One region of the Streptomyces sp. NPDC059256 genome, then DNA from elsewhere that is predicted to be linked to it. Evidence: riboswitches for the same ligand, from Rfam matches in the RefSeq annotation. Region 1 holds a riboswitch; each other region holds the start of a gene.
What was found. Region 1 has a riboswitch for cobalamin ahead of cobN (cobaltochelatase subunit CobN). Riboswitches for the same ligand answer to the same signal wherever they lie in the genome.
Positions count from the first base shown of each region.

Region 2: it holds a riboswitch for cobalamin, as region 1 does, so the genes downstream of both, ACFXJL_RS32255 (hypothetical protein) here and cobN (cobaltochelatase subunit CobN) in region 1, are expected to answer to the same signal.
Region 3: it holds a riboswitch for cobalamin, as region 1 does, so the genes downstream of both, ACFXJL_RS15570 (cobalamin biosynthesis protein) here and cobN (cobaltochelatase subunit CobN) in region 1, are expected to answer to the same signal.

Region 1 covers NZ_JBHYZO010000002.1:557,324-563,444, reverse strand. The annotation lists gene cobN (cobaltochelatase subunit CobN) at 1-3,536, opposite strand, end outside; cobalamin riboswitch at 3,571-3,731, opposite strand; gene ACFXJL_RS06940 (cobalamin biosynthesis protein CobG) at 3,810-5,498, shown strand; gene ACFXJL_RS06935 (precorrin-8X methylmutase) at 5,531-6,121, shown strand, end outside.
Region 2 covers NZ_JBHYZO010000029.1:20,906-27,026, forward strand. The annotation lists gene ACFXJL_RS32250 (ABC transporter substrate-binding protein) at 1-966, opposite strand, end outside; gene ACFXJL_RS32255 (hypothetical protein) at 1,023-1,412, opposite strand; cobalamin riboswitch at 1,451-1,654, opposite strand; gene ACFXJL_RS32260 (hypothetical protein) at 1,912-3,831, opposite strand; gene ACFXJL_RS32265 (hypothetical protein) at 4,319-5,536, shown strand; gene ACFXJL_RS32270 (ATP-binding protein) at 5,842-6,121, opposite strand, start outside.
Region 3 covers NZ_JBHYZO010000005.1:373,114-379,234, reverse strand. The annotation lists gene ACFXJL_RS15580 (inorganic phosphate transporter) at 70-1,335, shown strand; gene ACFXJL_RS15575 (hypothetical protein) at 1,348-1,572, shown strand; cobalamin riboswitch at 1,732-1,874, shown strand; gene ACFXJL_RS15570 (cobalamin biosynthesis protein) at 2,059-3,033, shown strand; gene ACFXJL_RS15565 (cobyric acid synthase) at 3,033-4,820, shown strand; gene ACFXJL_RS15560 (putative cobaltochelatase) at 4,817-6,121, shown strand, end outside.

The sequences.
Region 1 (6,121 bases):
TCCTGGTTCTGCGCGTCCAGGACGTACGTCTCGGTCAACTTGTCGTACATCCAGTCCGCGACCACGCCCGTCGTCGCGTCGTACCCGAAGAGGTAGTCGACGGTCGCCGCCAGTTCGAACGCCCCCTTGTAGCCGTGGCGTCGCATCGCCTCGATCCACTTCGGGTTGACCACGCGCGCCCGGAAGACACGGGACGTCTCCTCCACCAGCGTGCGCGTCCGGACGGTCTCCGGGCGGGTCGAGTCACCGATGTACGCCTCCGGGGCGGTGCCCCGCAGTGCGCGCACGGTCGCCACCATGCCGCCGTGGTACTGGAAGTAGTCGTCCGAGTCCGCGATGTCGTGCTCCCGCGTGTCGGTGTTCTTCGCGGCGACCTCGATCCGCTTGTACGCCGTCTCCATCTCGGCGCGCGCCGGACGCCCGTCCAGTTCACGGCCGTAGGCGTAGCCGCCCCACACCGTGTAGACCTCCGCGAGATCGGCGTCCGTACGCCAGTCGCGCGAGTCGATGAGCTGGAGCAGGCCCGCCCCGTACGTCCCCGGCCTGGAGCCGAAGATCCGGGTCGTGGCGCGGCGTTCGTCGCCGTGCTCGGCGAGGTCGGCCTGGGTGTGTGCCCGGACGAAGTTGTCGTCCGCGCCCTCCTCCAGCGAGGCCGCGAGTCGTACGGCGTCGTCGAGCAGCCCGATCACATGCGGGAAGGCGTCCCGGAAGAAGCCCGAGATGCGCAGGGTCACATCGATGCGCGGCCGGCCCAGTTCGGCCAGCGGGATCGCCTCCAGTCCGGTGACCCGCCGCGATGCGTCGTCCCAGACGGGGCGGACGCCCAGCAGCGCCATCGCCTCGGCGATGTCGTCGCCCGCGGTGCGCATCGCGCTCGTACCCCACAGGGACAGTCCCACCGATGTCGGCCACTCGCCGTTGTCGGTGCGGTAGCGGTTGAGCAGCGAGTCGGCGAGCGCCTGCCCGGTCTCCCAGGCCAGCCGGGACGGCACCGCCTTCGGGTCGACGGAGTAGAAGTTGCGGCCGGTCGGCAGCACATTGACCAGTCCGCGCAACGGCGAACCCGACGGCCCCGCGGGCACGAAACGGCCGTTCAGCGCGCGGACGGTGTGATCGATCTCGTCGGTGGTCGCCGCCAGCCTGGGCACGACCTCGACGGCCGCGAACCGCAGGATGTCGGCGACCTGCTGACCGTGCTCGGCTGGTACGGCCGCGAGGTCCCAACCCGCGTCGTCCATCGCCTGCACCAGCGCCCGGGCCTTCGCCTCGGCCTCGTCGGCGGTGGTGCGGGTCGCCGCGGACTCATCGAGCCCCAGCGCCTCCCGCAGCCCGGGCAGCGCGGTCGTACCGCCCCAGATCTGGCGGGCGCGCAGGATCGCCAGCACCAGGTTGACCCGGTCCGCACCGGCCGGCGCCTGGCCCAGGACGTGCAGTCCGTCGCGGATCTGGGCGTCCTTGACCTCGCACAGCCAGCCGTCGACGTGGAGGAGGAAGTCGTCGAAGCCGTCGTCGTCGGGACGGTCGGCGAGCCCGAGGTCGTGGTCGAGCTTCGCGGCCTGGATCAGCGTCCAGATCTGGGCGCGGATCGCGGGCAGCTTCGCCGGGTCCATGGACGAGATCTGCGCGTACTCGTCCAACAGCTGTTCAAGGCGGGCGATGTCGCCGTAGGAGTCGGCACGGGCCATCGGCGGTACGAGGTGGTCGATCAGGGTGGCGTGCACCCGACGCTTGGCCTGGGTGCCCTCACCGGGGTCGTTGACCAGGAACGGGTAGATCAGCGGCAGATCGCCGAGCGCGGCATCGGGTCCACAGGCCGCGGACAGTCCGGCGTTCTTGCCGGGCAGCCACTCCAGATTGCCGTGCTTCCCGAGGTGGATCATCGCATCGGCGCCGAAGCCGCCCTCGGCGTCAGGGGTGGCGATCCAGCGGTAGGCGGCCAGATAGTGGTGCGAGGGCGGCAGATCGGGGTCGTGGTAGATCGCAATGGGGTTCTCGCCGAAGCCGCGCGGCGGCTGGATGACGACCAGCAGGTTTCCGTGCCGCAGGGCGGCGAGGACGATGTCGCCCTCCGGATTGCGCGACCGGTCCACGAACATCTCACCGGGCGGCGGCCCCCAGTGCTCCTCCACAGCGGTGCGCAACTCCTCGGGGAGGGTTGCGTACCAGCGCCGGTAGTCGGCTGCGGGAATGCGGACCGGGTTGCGGGCCAACTGCTCATCGGTGAGCCACTCCCGGTCGTGGCCGCCCGCGTTGATCAACGCCCGGATCAGCTCGTCACCATCCCCGGACGCCAGCCCGGGCACGTCCTCGGTGCCGAAGTCATAGCCCTCGGCGCGCAGTCGCCGCAGCAGGGCGACGGCACTGGCGGGGGTGTCGAGGCCGACCGCGTTGCCGATGCGCGAGTGCTTGGTGGGATAGGCGGACAGGACCAGCGCGAGGCGCTTGTCCGCGGCGGGTATGCGGCGCAGCCTGGCGTGCCGCACGGCGATCCCCGCGACCCTGGCGGCGCGTTCCGGGTCGGCGACATAGGCCGGCAGCCCATCGGCGTCGATCTCCTTGAAGGAGAACGGCACGGTGATCAACCGCCCGTCGAACTCGGGCACCGCGATCTGGCTGGCCGCGTCCAGCGGGGAGACGCCCTCGTCGTTCTCCTCCCAGTCGGCGCGCGACCCGGTGAGACACAGGGCCTGGAGGATCGGTACGTCGAGCGAGGTGAGCGCACCCGCGTCCCAGGACTCGTCGTCACCGCCGGCGGACGCCTCGGCGGGCCGGGTGCCGCCGGCGGCGAGCACGGTCGTCACGATCGTCTCGGCCGCCCGCAACTCCTCGATCAACTCGGGCTCCGGCGCCCGTAGCGAGGCCACGTACAGCGGCAGTGCCCGGCCGCCCGCCGCCTCGATCGCCCCGCACAGGGTGTCCACGAACGCGGTGTTTCCGCTCATGTGGTGGGCGCGGTAGTAGAGGACGGCGATGGTGGGGCCGTCCGCAGCACCGGCCGCAGCACCGGCCCCTGCACCGTTTTCGCTGCCGGACGTGCGCTCCAGCCGCCCCCAGGAGGGCGCGGGCGCCGGCGGGTCGAAGCCGTGGCCGGTGAGCAGGACGGTGTCGGAGAGGAAGCGCGCCAACTGCTCCAGATTGGCCGGGCCACCGTGGGCGAGATAGGCGTGGGCCTCGGCGGCGATGCCGATGGGGACGGTGGAGGCGGCCATCAACTGCGCATCGGGCGCCTGCTCACCGGTGAGGACCACCAGCGGCTGACCGCTGGCGCGAATCCGGTCGAGCCCCTCCTCCCAGGCACGGACCCCGCCCAACAGTCGTACGACGACCAGCCCGGCGCCTTCGAGCAGCGCGGGCAGGTCGTCCAGGGCGGTGCGGGAGGGGTTGGCGTAGCGGAAGCCGACCGGGCCGCCCGCGGCACGGGCACTGAGCAGATCGGTGTCGGACGTCGACAACAGGACGATGTCGGGGGCGTCGCCGGGGGAGTTCGGCGGGCTGGTCGGTCCATCGGTCGAAGGGGTCTTCGGTGCGTGCGGCATACGGCATCGGGCCTTCCTCGGGGTGTCCACGCCCCGGGCGGTGTCTGGCGACGGGAGTTCCTGACTCGCCGCCCCGACGACTGCCTTCGTCCGGCCGGCTCACAGTGGCGGGACCGCGCCGGGTTCACACCGGGCTTCCTCCACTGTCGCCTTCTGCGTTGCCGGACCGGGTGGCCCGTCCCCGAAATAGTAAGGGTCGCCTATTCGGTGCGGTTCATACCGTCTTACTGCCGTGGCTCATACCGTCCCAAATGACGGTCATGACTGGTCGGTATGCTCGCCGACATGCCCACCTCACCCCGCCCGGCCCGAGCCGGCGCCACCGGTACGACCCCCTCCGGGGGGCGCGGTGACGCCTGCCCCGGCTCCCTGCGGCTGCACCGGGCGGACGACGGCGCACTGGCCCGGATCCGGATACCCGGGGGTGTGCTGCGCCCGGCGCAGGCCGAGGCACTGCTGACCGCGGCCCGACGGCTGGGCGACGGCGAACTGCACCTCACCTCTCGGGGCAATGTGCAGTTGCGCGGACTCGACGAGCAGTGCGGCGGAGAGTTGGCCCAGCTCCTGGGGAACGCAGGGCTGTTGCCGTCCGCGACCCATGAGCGGGTGCGCAACATCGTGGCCTCGCCACTGGCCGGGCTGGACGAACTCGGCGAACTCGGCGAACTGGCCGGGCAGGGCGGACTGGGCGGACTGGGCGGACTGGGGGGAAACGGCTCGGGGCGCGGCGTACGCCGGTGGTTGAGGGCGCTGGACGAACTGCTCTGCGCCAGCGATCGGGCGGCGGCCCTGTCGGGGCGTTTCCTGTTCGCCCTGGACGACGGGCGCGGCGACGTGGACGCCCTGCGCGCGGATGTGACCCTGCTGGCCGCCGACACATCCGGACCGACCGCGGCGGACCATGGCGGTGGCGCCGGACTGACCGCGGCGGACCATGGCGGTGGCGCCGGACTGACCGCGGCGGACCACGACGGTGGCGCCGGACTGCGGATCGGGGACAGCGATGACGTACTGCTGCTGGCCCGTTCGGACGATGGCCCGAGGGCCGCGCTGCTCTGTGCTGAAACGTTCCTGGATGCGGCGGATCTCACACCCGAAGCAAAGGTCTGGCGGATACGGGACCTCCCGGACACCGGCGCACGACTGCGGGAAGGGACCCTGGCACGGCTCGCGAAGGCCGGCATCCCCCTGGCGGGCATCCGACAGCACCCCCGGCGAGAGACCGCCACCCCGCCCCCGTACGGAATCGTCACCCCACCGGCCCCCCGGCAGACTCCCGACCCATCTGACCCACCCAACTCATCCGTCCCGCCCATGCCGCCCTTCCCGCCACTCCCGTCTTTCCCGTCCCTCCTGTGCATCCCGCGCGGCCCGAGCGGCCCATCTGAGGCCATCCGTCCCAGCGCCCCCGCCGCCACTTCCCCGGCAGCGCTCTCCATCGGCGCCCCCCTCGGCCGACTCACCGGCCCCCAGTGGGAACGGCTGACCAGCGCCGCCCGGAAGGCGCCCGACGGCGAACTGCGCCTCACCCCCTGGCGCGGAGTGATCGTCACCGGTGTGCCCGGCGACCAGGCCGGCAGCACCCTCGACGAACTGGCCGCAACCGGGCTGATCACCACGGCCGACTCCCCCTGGACCGGTGTGGGCGCCTGCATCGGCACGCCCGGATGCGCCAAGTCCGCTGCCGACGTCCGCGCCATGGCCGAGGCCGTGGTCTCATGGGAACTCCCGTCCGCAGTAGGGAGGTTCACCCAACTCCCCGTCTACTGGTCCGGCTGTGAACGCCGTTGCGGACGCCCCCCGGGAGACCGGGTCGATGCCCTCGCCACCCCCGACGGCAGCTTCCGAGTGACCCGCGTCTGCGGCGATCCACCCCCCGTCGCCCTCGGCACCACGGTCCCCACCGACACGTCCGCCGCCGCCCTCGCCCACACCGTGGCCCACGCCCGTCGCCCCCGATGACCTCCCCGTCCCCATAAGAGGAAGACCACACCGTGTACGAGTACGAGAAGGACGGACCGGCGATCTACCGCCAGTCCTTCGCCACCATCCGCGCCGAGGCCGACCTCACCGGCCTGCCGGCCGATGTCAGCCAGGTCGCGGTACGGATGATCCACGCCTGCGGAATGGTGGACCTCGTACGCGACCTCTCCTACACGCCCCAGGTCGTGGCGCGGGCCCGCGCAGCCCTGCGCGCCGGCGCCCCCATCCTCTGCGATGTCGCCATGGTCGCCAGCGGAGTCACCCGCAAACGACTCCCCGCCGACAACGAGGTGATCTGCACCCTCTCCGACCCCACCGTCCCCGCACTGGCGGCCGAACTCGGCACCACCCGCAGCGCCGCCGCACTGGAACTGTGGCGCGAGCGGATGGAAGGCGCCGTCGTCGCCGTCGGCAATGCCCCCACCGCCCTGTTCCGACTGCTGGAGATGATCGAGGAAGGCGCACCCCGCCCGGCCGCGATCATCGGCGTACCGGTCGGATTCGTGGGCGCCGCCGAATCCAAGGATGCCCTCGCCGACCATCCGTCCGGCCTGGAACACCTGGTGATACGCGGCAGACGCGGCGGCAGCGCGATGGCCGCA
Region 2 (6,121 bases), on a different contig from region 1:
CAGCTGACGGGCCAACGAGTCCACACCCGCCGGTACCCGCACCCCGAGCACGGTCGAGGACAACGGGAGTACCGCGAACCGCTTGTTCTTGATGGCGGGCACGTCCTGGAGCGCCGGGTGCGACAGCAGGAACTTCTTCTTGGCCGCAAGGGGTTGGTCCCCGTAGTCGTAGATCACGACGACCTCGGGGGCCCGTTCGGCGACCTGCTCGAACGAGACATCACCGAACTGCTTGTCCAGATCGGCGAAGATGTTGGCCCCGCCCGCCTCCTTGATCATCTCGTTGCCGACGCCCGCGCCACCCGCGGTGAACGCCGTCTTGTCCCCGCTGTCGTATACGAACACCTTGAGCGCATCGACACCGCCGAGCTTCTTGTCGACCGCACCGAGTGCCGCCTCGGCCTTCTTGACCTCGCGTTCCGCACGCTCCGGAACCCCGAATATCTTCCCGATGCCGCGTAGTTCCTCGCCGATCATCGCCATCGTCACCGGTCCCGTCGGGCACTCCTCCACATTCAGATAGGAGTCGACGCCCGCTTTGGCGAGAGCGGCCCTGCTGCGGCCCTCCTTCTCGTCGAAGGTGCTCGCGAACCCGGCGTAGGCGAAGTCCGGTTCGGCGTTCAGCAGCACCTCGAAGGACGGGTACTCCTTCGAGAGCACCTTGATCCCCCGATAGGCGTCCTGGTACTCGGGGAGGATCTTGTCGTCGAGATAGGCGGTGCCCACCATCGACTTCTCCAGACCGAGAGCGAGGAGCACTTCGGTGGCGTGCTGGTTCAGCGTCACCGCGCGCTGCGGCGGACGCTCGTACGTCGTCTTCACCCCGCAGTTGGTCACGGTGACGGGGAAGCCCTCGGTTGCGGATCCCGAGGCGGCGGGATCGTCCCGGTCGGTTGATGTGCCACCGCCGCAGCCCGCCACCAGGAAAGCGGCAGCGGCCAGCAGGGACAGGGAGCGTTTCGCCATGGTGTGGTCGGTCCTCTCACCGCGGACGCCGTTGCGCCGCGGTCGGTTGGCAGGGTTCAGCGGGGGTCGGCGGACGACGCGTCACGGACCCGCCGTGGCGGGGTGAAGGCGTACAGGCCGAGGATCTCCGGCAGCGGGGCCTCTCCGGGGCCGCCCGCGCGCACCCAGTCGACGATGTCGTCGGTCGCGGCGGGGTCGTTGACGAGGCCGAGCCAGACAGGACGGGCACCGGCGGCGCGTCCCGCAGCCGAGGGCTGGACGACGACCACATTCGCCTGGTCGCAGACGTCCAGACACTCGGAGATCCGTACCGGAAGGTCCCGGCTCAGCGCGGCGACCTGCGCCGCGTGATCGATACCGGTCACCTTCGCGCTGCCGCAGCAGCAGTCCCGGCACACGACGACCCGGCACGGCGCCGGAGCCCCGGAACGTTGCCCTTCGGGCATCCCGACTCACACTCCCCTCTGGGGAGATCCGCCCCAGTCTGTCGAGGAGGCGACCGCGTGAGTCTCCTGGCTCTCGGGTCAACGCTCGCCCCAGCCTTCCCACCCGCGTAGGGGCAGTGGTCTGTTTGGGGTTCGCTCGCCGATCACAGTGGCGGGACCGCACCGGATTCACACCGGTTTCCTCGATCCGCCGTCGCCTTTCGGCGTCATCATGACAGACGGCGCGGCCGGATCGTATGCCTGGGCCGCAGTTGCAGCGCAGGTCACACGGCGAAGCCTCGGTCGGGTGGCGCAATCCACCAACCCGACAGGTGGCCGGGGCGGCTGTCCGCCTTCCCGGTGAGAGGGGCGCGCGGAACCGGCACACATCTGCGCGATGGCATCCTCCAGCGCCTGCCCGGGCGAAAGCCTCTGCGGTGGGCCAACTCGATCCACCGGGGCAGCGGTCTGCCGGAGCTCAGGGTCAGACCGCCACGGCTGCCCGGTGGTCTGATGCTGATCAGCTTCGGGCCGCCACGGCTGCCGCGACCGTGGCCAGGATGCGATGCAGGACAGGGACCGGAATCGCCGGATTGGTGACCGCCGCGCATGCCGTGTCGCGATCGTGCAGCAGCGCGGCGAGGACGCGGGCAGGCAGCCGTGGATTGCGCAGGGCGGCCCCGCGGACGTGAGCCGCCGGGTCGTTCAGAAACCTCACCGCGTCAGCCGGTGACAGCCGGGTGTCCTCGGCCGCGCGGTGGCGCACCTCGGCCTCGGGGTCGCGAGCGAGATGTGCGACGTCGGCAGGCGTGGACTCCGGATCGTCCAGCGCCAGACGGCGCATCCGTCCATCGGGGTCGCCGACGTAGCGCAGCAGGCCAGTACGGGGGAAGTTGGGGTGGCCGCGGGGGCGGTCAGGGTGACTGAAGCTGCCGTCCCACCAGCGCCAGACCTCCAGCAGCAGCTCGGCCGGCGCGTCATCGCACGATTCGGCGAGGAACAGGCGGACCGTCTTGTCCTCGTCCCGCGCCAGACGCTCCACGACGTCCGCTGGAAGATGCCGGGCCCGGGCCACGCTTCGGCGGATGAGCGGATGGGACGACATGGCGAGGCGGCGCATCGCATCGGCGTCACCGTGCAGGCCCTTGACCCAGGGCAGAGTCTTCGACATCGACGCCAGGTCGAAGTCGTAGCGCACCGCGGCACGTTGCTCCTCGTTGAGGTCGGGCCGCAGCGCCACCGCCGAGCGGACGCCGTCGTCTCGGTCCTCCGCCAGGAGGGCGACACCGTGCGCGCTGAGCCGGGGGTTGGCGGCCAGCGCTCGGCGTACCTCCGCGTCCCCGTCCCGGACCAGCTCCGCCTCCAACTCGGTTACGAGACGACACCGTTCGAGCGCACGCCGGGGCGCCGGCAGCCCGGCCAGGACCTCGTGAGGCATGGGGACGTCATGGTGGTGGGCGAGGAGCGCCGCCGTACGCACCGAATGGTCGGAGTCGGCCAGTAGCCGTGTCCGCAGCGGAGCGGCGAGCTCTTCCCACCGGGCGCAGGCAGCCGACCGCACCCGGGGATCGGCGTCGGCCGCGAGGCGGGGGAGGTGGTGCACGGGGAGCCCGGGAAGTTCGGCGGCCTCGGCGCGGCACGGGCCGTTGAGGAGGTCGTCGTACAGGTCAGCGGCAAGTGCGACGCCCCAGGCGCAGGCGCGCTCGGTCCAGAGCACGCGCCGGGTCGGCGACGATTCGGCGCGGACCAGGCGTACCCACTGATCGGACGTGAGCCGGGGCCCGAAGGTGTCCACGAGTCTTGAGCGCATCTGTGGATCGGGGTGCGCGAGGGCGGCGTCGAAGACGGCGGGCCGGTCGCAGCCGTGCAAGAAGCCCACCTCCACATCCAGCAGTCGGACGAGGAGCTCGTCCGGCGCGGCCGGATTGGACCCGATCCCCTCCGCCCAGTGCAGCGGCCACGCCGGCCGGCCGGGCACCGTCGCCCACACCGCGTCCCGCTCGACCGCCGTCTCGTGCCCAGCGGTCGCGGCGGCCTCCTCCAGTCGTTCCGGTAGTCGATCGAGGGCTGTCACCCGAGGACCATCTGCGCCGGGAACCTCCGCCAGGAGCACCTGCCCGTCGAGGGAGAGCGCCACGAACCCCGGGCCACCGGTCAGCCCCGGCACAACGCCGCCGGTGTGGCGGACCCGCGTCCACCGGGAGTCGTTGCCGCCGAGCCGATGTCCGAGGACCGCCACCAGGAACTCGCCGTCGGCATCTGCCAGGCGGCGCCACCACCTGGTGTCGATGGCTTTCCCGACCGCACCGTCCGGCGCCGCGATCCCTCGCGCGATCCGCCAGCCGGCCTCCGGCGGCAACAGGCTGTCCGGGCGGACGTCCTCGACGACCGTGAGTCCGACGCGCGGGAGCAGTTCGTGGAGTTCCCCTCGATGTTGCACGCGGCCATGATCCGCGCCCACTCAGGGTGGGACAAGGCCCTCAGCCCGGGTACGTGGCAAGCTCTCACCCGCGTACTCCCAGCCAAGTGGCATGCGCTGCTGCGCAGTTGAGCGACAGAGACCCCTCCCGGCCCGGGGCTTGGTGCCGAGCGATGGCCGGAAGCCGCCGGGGTTTCCCGCCGCGTCCAAGCGGCCGGGGGAGCTCCCCTGTCGTGGGCCGCGATCCTCACCGGGGGACCGGAAGTGCTGTTGGGGAGCCTTCATCTGGAGCCGGGCCCATCCGGGGACGGGACGGACGCGTCGGACAGCGGGTGACACGAGCAAGGTGAACGGGTGTACGAATCCAGCCGTTTCCAAGATCAGGCTGCCAATGCGGCGCCAGAGGCGGAAAACTTGGGCCGCAGCGCGGGTTCCCTGTGTGCCTGAAACAGATGAAATGCCCCTGCACTTGCACATCAATGTCCTTGAAGAGATCAGGAGTCTCCGGATGGCCCCCTTGCGCGTTGCCCGGCCTGTAACCGTTGCCGCCACGGCGGCGGCAACCGCCCTGTTCCTCCTGGGTTCGGCGCCCGTGGCAGTGGCCGAACGCTCCGGACCGGAGCTGAATTCACGGCTGCTCCCGATCCCGGTGGGAGGACTCCACAGTTTCGTCAAGGGGCTGAACAGCAGTGGCACGGTCGTCGGCGAGTACTACGTGGAGGGCTCCGACGGGCCACTCGGGATCCGGTGGAACGCCAACAGCCCCGGCTACACCCGCCTGGCGCCACTGCCCGGGGAGCGGTTCAGCCGCGCGATCGCGCTGAGCGACCGTGGATGGGCGGTCGGCACGTCCTACAACAGCCTGCCCCACACCAACCCCGTCCGCTGGACACCGGGCGCCACTCCGACGCGGTTGACGCTTCCCGCTGGGACCCAAGGCGGCAACGCGTCGGCCGTCAACAATTCCGGTGTCGTGGTCGGCGACGCGTCGGAGGAGAGCAACCGCTCCCACCCCCTGCGCTGGCAGTCTGACGGCAGCAGGACCGACCTGCCCGTGCTGCCCGGCGACAACAGCGGCACCGCGACGTCGATCAACAATGCGGGCACGGCGGTCGGGTGGACCGAGAAGCGCGACGGCACCGGTGGCCCCGCGCACCCGGTGCGCTGGAACGCGGCGGGTGTTGTGAGCGCGCTGCCCCTCCCGGCGGGGATCGCCGGGGCCCGGGCCAGCCAGATCACCGACAACGGCGTGGTCTTCGGTCATGGGCGGCTGGCCGGGAGCACGGAGTACGACCGGGTCCTGGTGTGGGCGGCCAACGGCACCGTCCGCGACGCCGGGCGTGGGCGGGGATACGACGTCAACCGGGCGGGCACCGCCGTGGGGGCTTCGTTGGAGGACAACCCGAACGGCGACACGGCCCGCTGGAATGCGAACGGCACCCGCACAGTGCTTGCCAATCCGGCGGAAGCGGCCGGGGAGGTGCTGGCGATCAACAACCGGGGGGCGGCCGTCGGATACGCGTGGCCGCCGGCCGGTAACCCCGCGTTGGACAAGGCCCTGTTGTGGAAGCCCAACGGCACGGTCGTCCCGCTGCCGTCGACGCCTCTCGGTCCCTACGCCGCGGCGTTCGCGATCAACGACGCAGGGGTGATCGCCGGATTTGCCGTCGGCACCGATGGCGCCGGCAATGCGACGACCTGGCGTGCGACCGTCTGGAAGCGCTGAGGGCCGCCGCCTCCTTGACGGGAGCTCCGGTACGGGGGCGGCAAGGAACGCAGCTCACGGTCCCCGGCGCGTCAGGCGCCGGGGATGGGCTGGGGCTGCCGCCCGTCCGCCCTTGCTGTGGGCGGCGCTGGTGCAGCAGTACGACTCTGGCAGGGCCGGAGTCCCGGCGCCCTTCGGGAAGCCGATGTCGATCCAGCCGGGACCCGGCTGGGGGCGTACGCGGGCAGGCTCATGACCTGGGGCAACGCCGCCTCGCCTTGAGCGTCGGGACTGCCAGCCAGCTCCAGGACACCACCGGTCTGCGATCACATGGCCTGGCGGCCAGCGGCATCTCCGCCCGGGTCGTCGGCGAGAACGATGGAGATCGCGATCCGCTTGCCCACCGGCTCCCGGTGAATCGCGAAGCTCTGGCTGACCGCCATCACGATCTCCAGGCCGTGCTGACCGACCCGTGTGGGGTCGGCGGGCAGGAGCAGCGGCAGGGTCGTACTGCTGTCCCAGACGCTCACCTGGACTGCGCCGTCCTTGATCTGCAGCGTCAGCAGACACGGCCCGGGCGCGAACTTGCGCGCATTGGTCACCAGC
Region 3 (6,121 bases), on a different contig from region 1:
GTTCACCTTCCGTTCACCCAGGTTATCTACGTTCGCGATGTCACTGACGTCGATAGATTGCCTGGGTAAATGGAACACATCACGCTGCTGCTCGCGATTGTGATCGTGACGGCTCTCGTGTTCGATTTCACGAACGGTTTCCACGACACGGCCAATGCGATGGCGACGACCATCTCGACCGGCGCGATGAAGCCCAAGGCCGCGGTCGCCATGTCCGCGGTGCTCAACCTCGTCGGCGCGTTTCTTTCGGTGGAGGTCGCCAAGACGATCTCCAGCGGCATCGTCAACGAGTCAGGCATCACCCCCGAAGTGATCTTCGCGGCGCTCGTCGGCGCCATCCTCTGGAATCTGTTGACCTGGCTGATCGGTCTGCCGTCCAGCTCCTCGCACGCCCTCATGGGCGGTCTGATCGGTGCGACCATCGCGTCGGTCGGTATCAGCGGAGTCAACGGCGGCACCGTGGTCACCAAGGTGCTCATCCCTGCGATCGCAGCCCCGCTGGTCGCCGGTATCGCCGCCTACCTCGCGTCCCGGCTGACGTACCGCCTCGGCCGGAACACCGACCCGAAGTCCACCGCCAAGGGCTACCGCGCCGGCCAGATAGCCTCGGCCGGCCTCGTGTCCCTGGCCCACGGCACCAATGACGCCCAGAAGACCATGGGTGTCATCACCCTCGCGCTCGTCGCCGGTGGAGTGCTCGTCCCCGGCTCCAACCCCCCCATGTGGGTCATCGCATCCGCGGGCATCGCCATCGCCCTCGGCACCTACCTCGGTGGGTGGCGCATCATCCGCACCATGGGCAAGGGCCTGACCGACCTCCAGCCGCAGCAGGGCTTCGCCGCCCAGACCAGTGCGGCCAGCGTCATCCTCGCCTCGTCGAACCTCGGCTTCTCCCTCTCCACCACCCACTCGTGCTCCGGCGCGGTGATGGGTGCCGGTCTGGGCCGCAAGGGCGGGGTGGTCCGCTGGTCGACCGCCACCCGGATGTTCGTGGCCTGGGGTCTGACCCTGCCGGCCGCCGGTCTGGTGGCCGCCGGTTCCGAGTACGTGACCAAGCAGGGTGACTGGGGCGTGGCGGTGGTCGCCACCTTCCTGGTCGCCTCGTCCGCCGCCATCTGGTTCATCTCCCGCCGCCAGGTCGTCGACCACACCAACGTCAACGACACGTCCGAGGAAGGCGAGCCCGCGGGCGTGGTCACCACGGCCATCGCGGCCGTCACCCCGCCGCCTGCCGGCACGACGATGAACAACTCCCTGGACGACCTCAAGACGACCATCCCGGCCCGCAATGCCGCGACCCCCGAAGCCGGCCCCGCCAGCCCGGCCGCGGTGTAAGGACTGAAGACCATGAAAATCGACTGGGTAGCCCTCGGCTCCGTCTTCGGCGTGAGTCTCGTCGCCACCATTGCGCTGGTGGGCCTGTTCACCCTGGGCATCATCGGTCTGAGCAAGCAGGGGGCTGCGACCGCCTCCGGCACCGGCTCGGTTGCCCTTCCCCGGATAGGCGCCTACACCTGCTTCGCCCTCTGCACCGCGGCCATCAGCTACGGCATATATCTGATCGTCACCTGAGGCCGCACCTCACCGCACAGCAGCAGTCGTTTCACAGCCGGGCCGTCGATCTCTCGGGATCTGCGGTCCGGCTTCTGCGTGCCCTGAGGGATCCTCGGGAAGCAGGGGCGATGTGGGGCTCGGCACACTGCACCGTCGCAGGTCAACGGCAGGTTGACGGCTGTTCTCGGGGCGTGGTGGACTGCCGGGGCCAACTACGACAGCAGCAGAGGAAGCCGGTGCGAATCCGGCGCGGTCCCGCCACTGTGACCGGGGAGTTCCTCCCCGTGAGCCAGGAACTCTCGCCGTCGATCACGTCGAACCAGGGCGCGGACACCCTGAGTGAGGACATATCGCCATGCCCGGCTACGGTCCAGCCCCTGCCTTGATCGACGGCATCCACTTGCTGTGCGGTGCACCCCCGGCGACGCCGGCCCGGCAGGGAACACGGATATCCCACGGGCCGGCACCAAGGGCCCTCCGAGGCGGAACGCCGGTCTGAAACCCATGCGTACCGATCGTGTCTTCGCGTACGGGGCGGCTGCCGGGCTCCTGGCTGATCTACTGCTCGGCGACCCGCGCCGAGGGCATCCCGTCGCCCTCTTCGGGCGGGCCGCCGGCACCGTCGAGAAGGCCCTGTGGCGTGACCACCGCGGCTGGGGAGCCCTGTACACGACGCTCTGCGTCGGCGGGGCCACCGCGACCGCCGCCCTGGCGTCCCGTGCCACCCGCCGCAGTCCGGTGCTCCGCACCGCGCTGACCGCGACCGCCACCTGGACCGTGGTCGGAGGGACGTCACTGGGCCGGGAGGCCCGTGCCGTCGGTGCCGCGCTCGCGGCCGGTGACATCGAGCGGGCCCGGGCCCGGCTGCCACACCTGTGCGGACGCGACCCCCAGTACCTGGACGAGCAGCAGATCGCCCGGGCGGTCGTCGAGTCCGTCGCCGAGAACACGTCGGACGCGGTCGTGGGGGCCCTGGTGTGGGGCGCGGTCGCGGGCGTGCCCGGACTGGTCGCCTTCCGTGCGGTGAACACCCTGGACGCGATGGTGGGGCACCGGTCGCCCCGGCACCGACGGTTCGGCTGGGCCTCGGCCCGGCTCGACGATGTCGCCGGCTGGCCCGGAGCGAGGCTGACGGCCGCTCTCGCCGCCGTCGCGGGCGAGAGCGCCCCCCGGGCACTCGCGGCCTGGCGGGCCGACGCCCATCGGCATCCCAGCCCCAACGCGGGACCCGTGGAAGCCGCGTTCGCCGGTGCGCTGGGAGTACGACTCGGCGGGACGCTCTCCTACGCCGGACGGATCGAGCACCGACCGGTCCTGCACTCCGCGGGCCGGCAGGTGGAGTTGGCCGACATCGAGCGGGCGGTACGGCTGTCACGACGGGTCGGGGTGTTGGCGCTCGGTGTGGGCGTGATGGCCCGCTCGCTGTTCGCACGGGCAGCGAGACCGCAGCGAGGACGACGAGAGGGCCGGGGGACCTGATGACGAGCCGAGGGCGCGGCGGTGGCCTGCTGATCGCCGGCACCACGTCGGACGCGGGCAAGAGCGTGGTCACGGCGGGCATCTGCCGCTGGCTGGTGCGGCAGGGGGTGAAGGTCGCTCCGTTCAAGGGCCAGAACATGTCCCTGAACTCCTTCGTCACCCGACAGGGCGCGGAGATCGGCCGGGCCCAGGCGATGCAGGCGCAGGCCGCCCGCGTCGAGCCCAGCGCACTGATGAACCCGGTGCTCCTCAAACCCGGCAGCGACCGGTCCAGCCAGGTCGTGCTGATGGGCAGACCGGTCGGTGAGATGAGCGCCCGCGGCTACCACGGCGGCCGACAGCAGACCTTGCTGGCCACCGTCGTGGAGTGCCTGGAGGAGTTGCGGGCCACCCATGACGCCGTGATCTGCGAGGGGGCGGGAAGCCCCGCCGAGATCAACCTACGGCGGACCGACATCGTCAACATGGGTGTCGCCCGGGCGGCCGGGCTGCCGGTGCTGGTCGTGGGCGACATCGACCGCGGTGGGGTGTTCGCCTCCTTCTTCGGGACGACGGCACTGCTCGCGGCCGAGGACCAACGCTTGGTGGCGGGCTACCTCATCAACAAGTTCCGCGGCGACGTCTCCCTGCTGGAGCCGGGCCTCGACATGCTCCACGACCTCACCGGACGGCGGACGTTCGGGGTCCTCCCGTACGCCCACGGGCTCGGGATCGACGAGGAGGACGGTCTGCGGGTGTCCCTGCGCGGTGCCGTACGCGAGTCGGTCACGGCGCCCCCGGTCGGCGAGGACGTGCTGCGGGTCGCGGTGTGTGCGCTGCCGTTGATGTCCAACTTCACGGACGTGGACGCGCTGGCGGCGGAGCCGGGGGTCCTCGTGCGCTTCGTGGACCGGCCCGAGGAGTTGGCGGACGCCGATCTGGTGATCGTCCCGGGCACCCGGGGCACGGTACGGGCCCTGCGCTGGCTCCAGGAACGCGGTCTGGCCGGGGAGTTGGCCAGGCGAGCGGCGGCGGGCCGACCCGTGCTGGGCATCTGCGGGGGCTTCCAACTCCTCGGCGAGCACATCCACGACGAGGTGGAGTCCAAGGCCGGGTCGGTCACCGGGCTGGGACTGCTCCCGGTCCGGGTCCGCTTCGCCGTGGAGAAGACGCTCGCCCGACCGGTCGGAAGTGCGCTCGGGGAGCGGGTGGAGGGGTACGAGATCCATCACGGGGTGGCCGAAGTCCTCGGTGGGGAGCCCTTCTTGGCGGGATGCCGCCTCGGGCAGGTGTGGGGCACCCACTGGCACGGTTCCTTGGAGAGCGACGGCTTTCGCCGACAGTTCCTGCGCGAGGTCGCCCGGGCCGCGGGCCGTCGGTTCGTGCCGGCCCCCGACACATCGTTCGCGGCCCTGCGCGAGGAGCAGTTGGACCGGCTCGGCGATCTCATCGAGGAGCACGCGGACACCGATGCGCTGCTGCGGCTCATCGAAGGGGGTCCGCCCGCGGGGCTTCCCTTCCTGCCGCCGGGAGCACCGCCACTGCCCGGAGTCTCCACAACGGGCGGCCGTCCGAAGGGCCCGGCCGCCACCGAAGGAGCTGGGAGCGACCCGAAGACCGAGGCCGGCACGGGAACCGCAACGGACATCAGGCCGAAGGACCAGACGGACACCCGGACGGACACCCGGACCGAGAGCCGGACGGAAGCCCGAACGGAAACCGTCACCGAACCCGCGTCGACGCAACAGTTGCCGGGGCCATCTCCGCTCCCGCACACCCATTCGCACATCTCACAGGAGGCCGGATGAGCACGCCGTACCCGTTCACCGCCATTGTCGGGCAGGACGACCTTCGGCTCGCCCTGCTGCTGAACGCCGTATCACCGCAGGTGGGCGGTGTGCTCGTCCGCGGTGAGAAGGGCACGGCCAAGAGCACAGCGGTCCGGGCGCTGGCAGCTCTGATACCGGAGGTGTCGATCGTTCCCGGCTGCCGGTTCTCCTGTGATCCGGGCGCACCCGATCCGGCGTGCCCTGACGGGCCGCACGAGCCCGGTGTCCCCGCCGCCCGCCCCGCGCGCATGGTGGAGTTGCCGGTGGGTGCGTCCGAGGACCGGTTGGTCGGCGCCCTGGACATCGAGCGGGCGCTGGCGGACGGTGTCAAGGCGTTCGAGCCGGGGCTGCTCGCTGCCGCGCACCGCGGAATCCTGTACGTCGACGAAGTGAATCTGCTCCACGACCACCTGGTGGACGTGCTGTTGGACGCCGCAGCCATGGGGGCGTCCTACGTGGAGCGGGAGGGCGTGTCCGTACGGCACGCGGCGCGGTTCCTGCTGGTGGGAACGATGAATCCGGAGGAGGGCGAGCTACGGCCGCAACTCCTGGACCGGTTCGGTCTGACGGTGGAGGTGGCCGCGTCCCGCGAGCCCGACCAGCGGGTCGAGGTGGTGCGAAGGCGACTGGCGTACGACGACGACCCCGTCGCGTTCGCCCTGCGGTGGACCGCCGAGGAGGACGCCCTACGGGCGAAGATCGTTGCGGCGCGGGTGCTGCTGCCGACGGTGTCGCTCGGTGATGACGCCCTGCGGCAGATCGCGGCCACCTGCGCGGCGTTCGAGGTGGACGGGATGCGCGCCGACATCGTGATGGCGCGCACCGCAACGGCACTGGCCGCCTGGGCGGGACGTACGGACGTGCTCGCCGAGGACGTACGACAGGCCGCCCTGTTGGCACTCCCCCACCGCCGTCGGCGCAACCCCTTCGATGCGCCGGGGCTCGACGAGGACAAGCTGGACGAGACGCTGGAGGAGTTCGGCGGGTCCGACACCGATCCCGATCCGGACCCCGACTCAGACCCGGACCCGGACACGGACACCGACCCCGGCGGTGGGCCGGGCGGTGGATCGCCCTCCCCTGACTCACCCGACGCTCCCCAAGCGCCCGATGCGCCCGCACCACAGGACTCCCCGGACACTCCGGACACCCCAGCCGCTGAGGACGCCTCCCCCCGGCAGGACTCCCCCGGTACGAGTGGAGCCGGTGAGCAGCGTGCCGTCCAGGCCACGGAACCCTTCCGTACGAAGGCGCTGAGCGTGCCGGGCATCGGCGAGGGG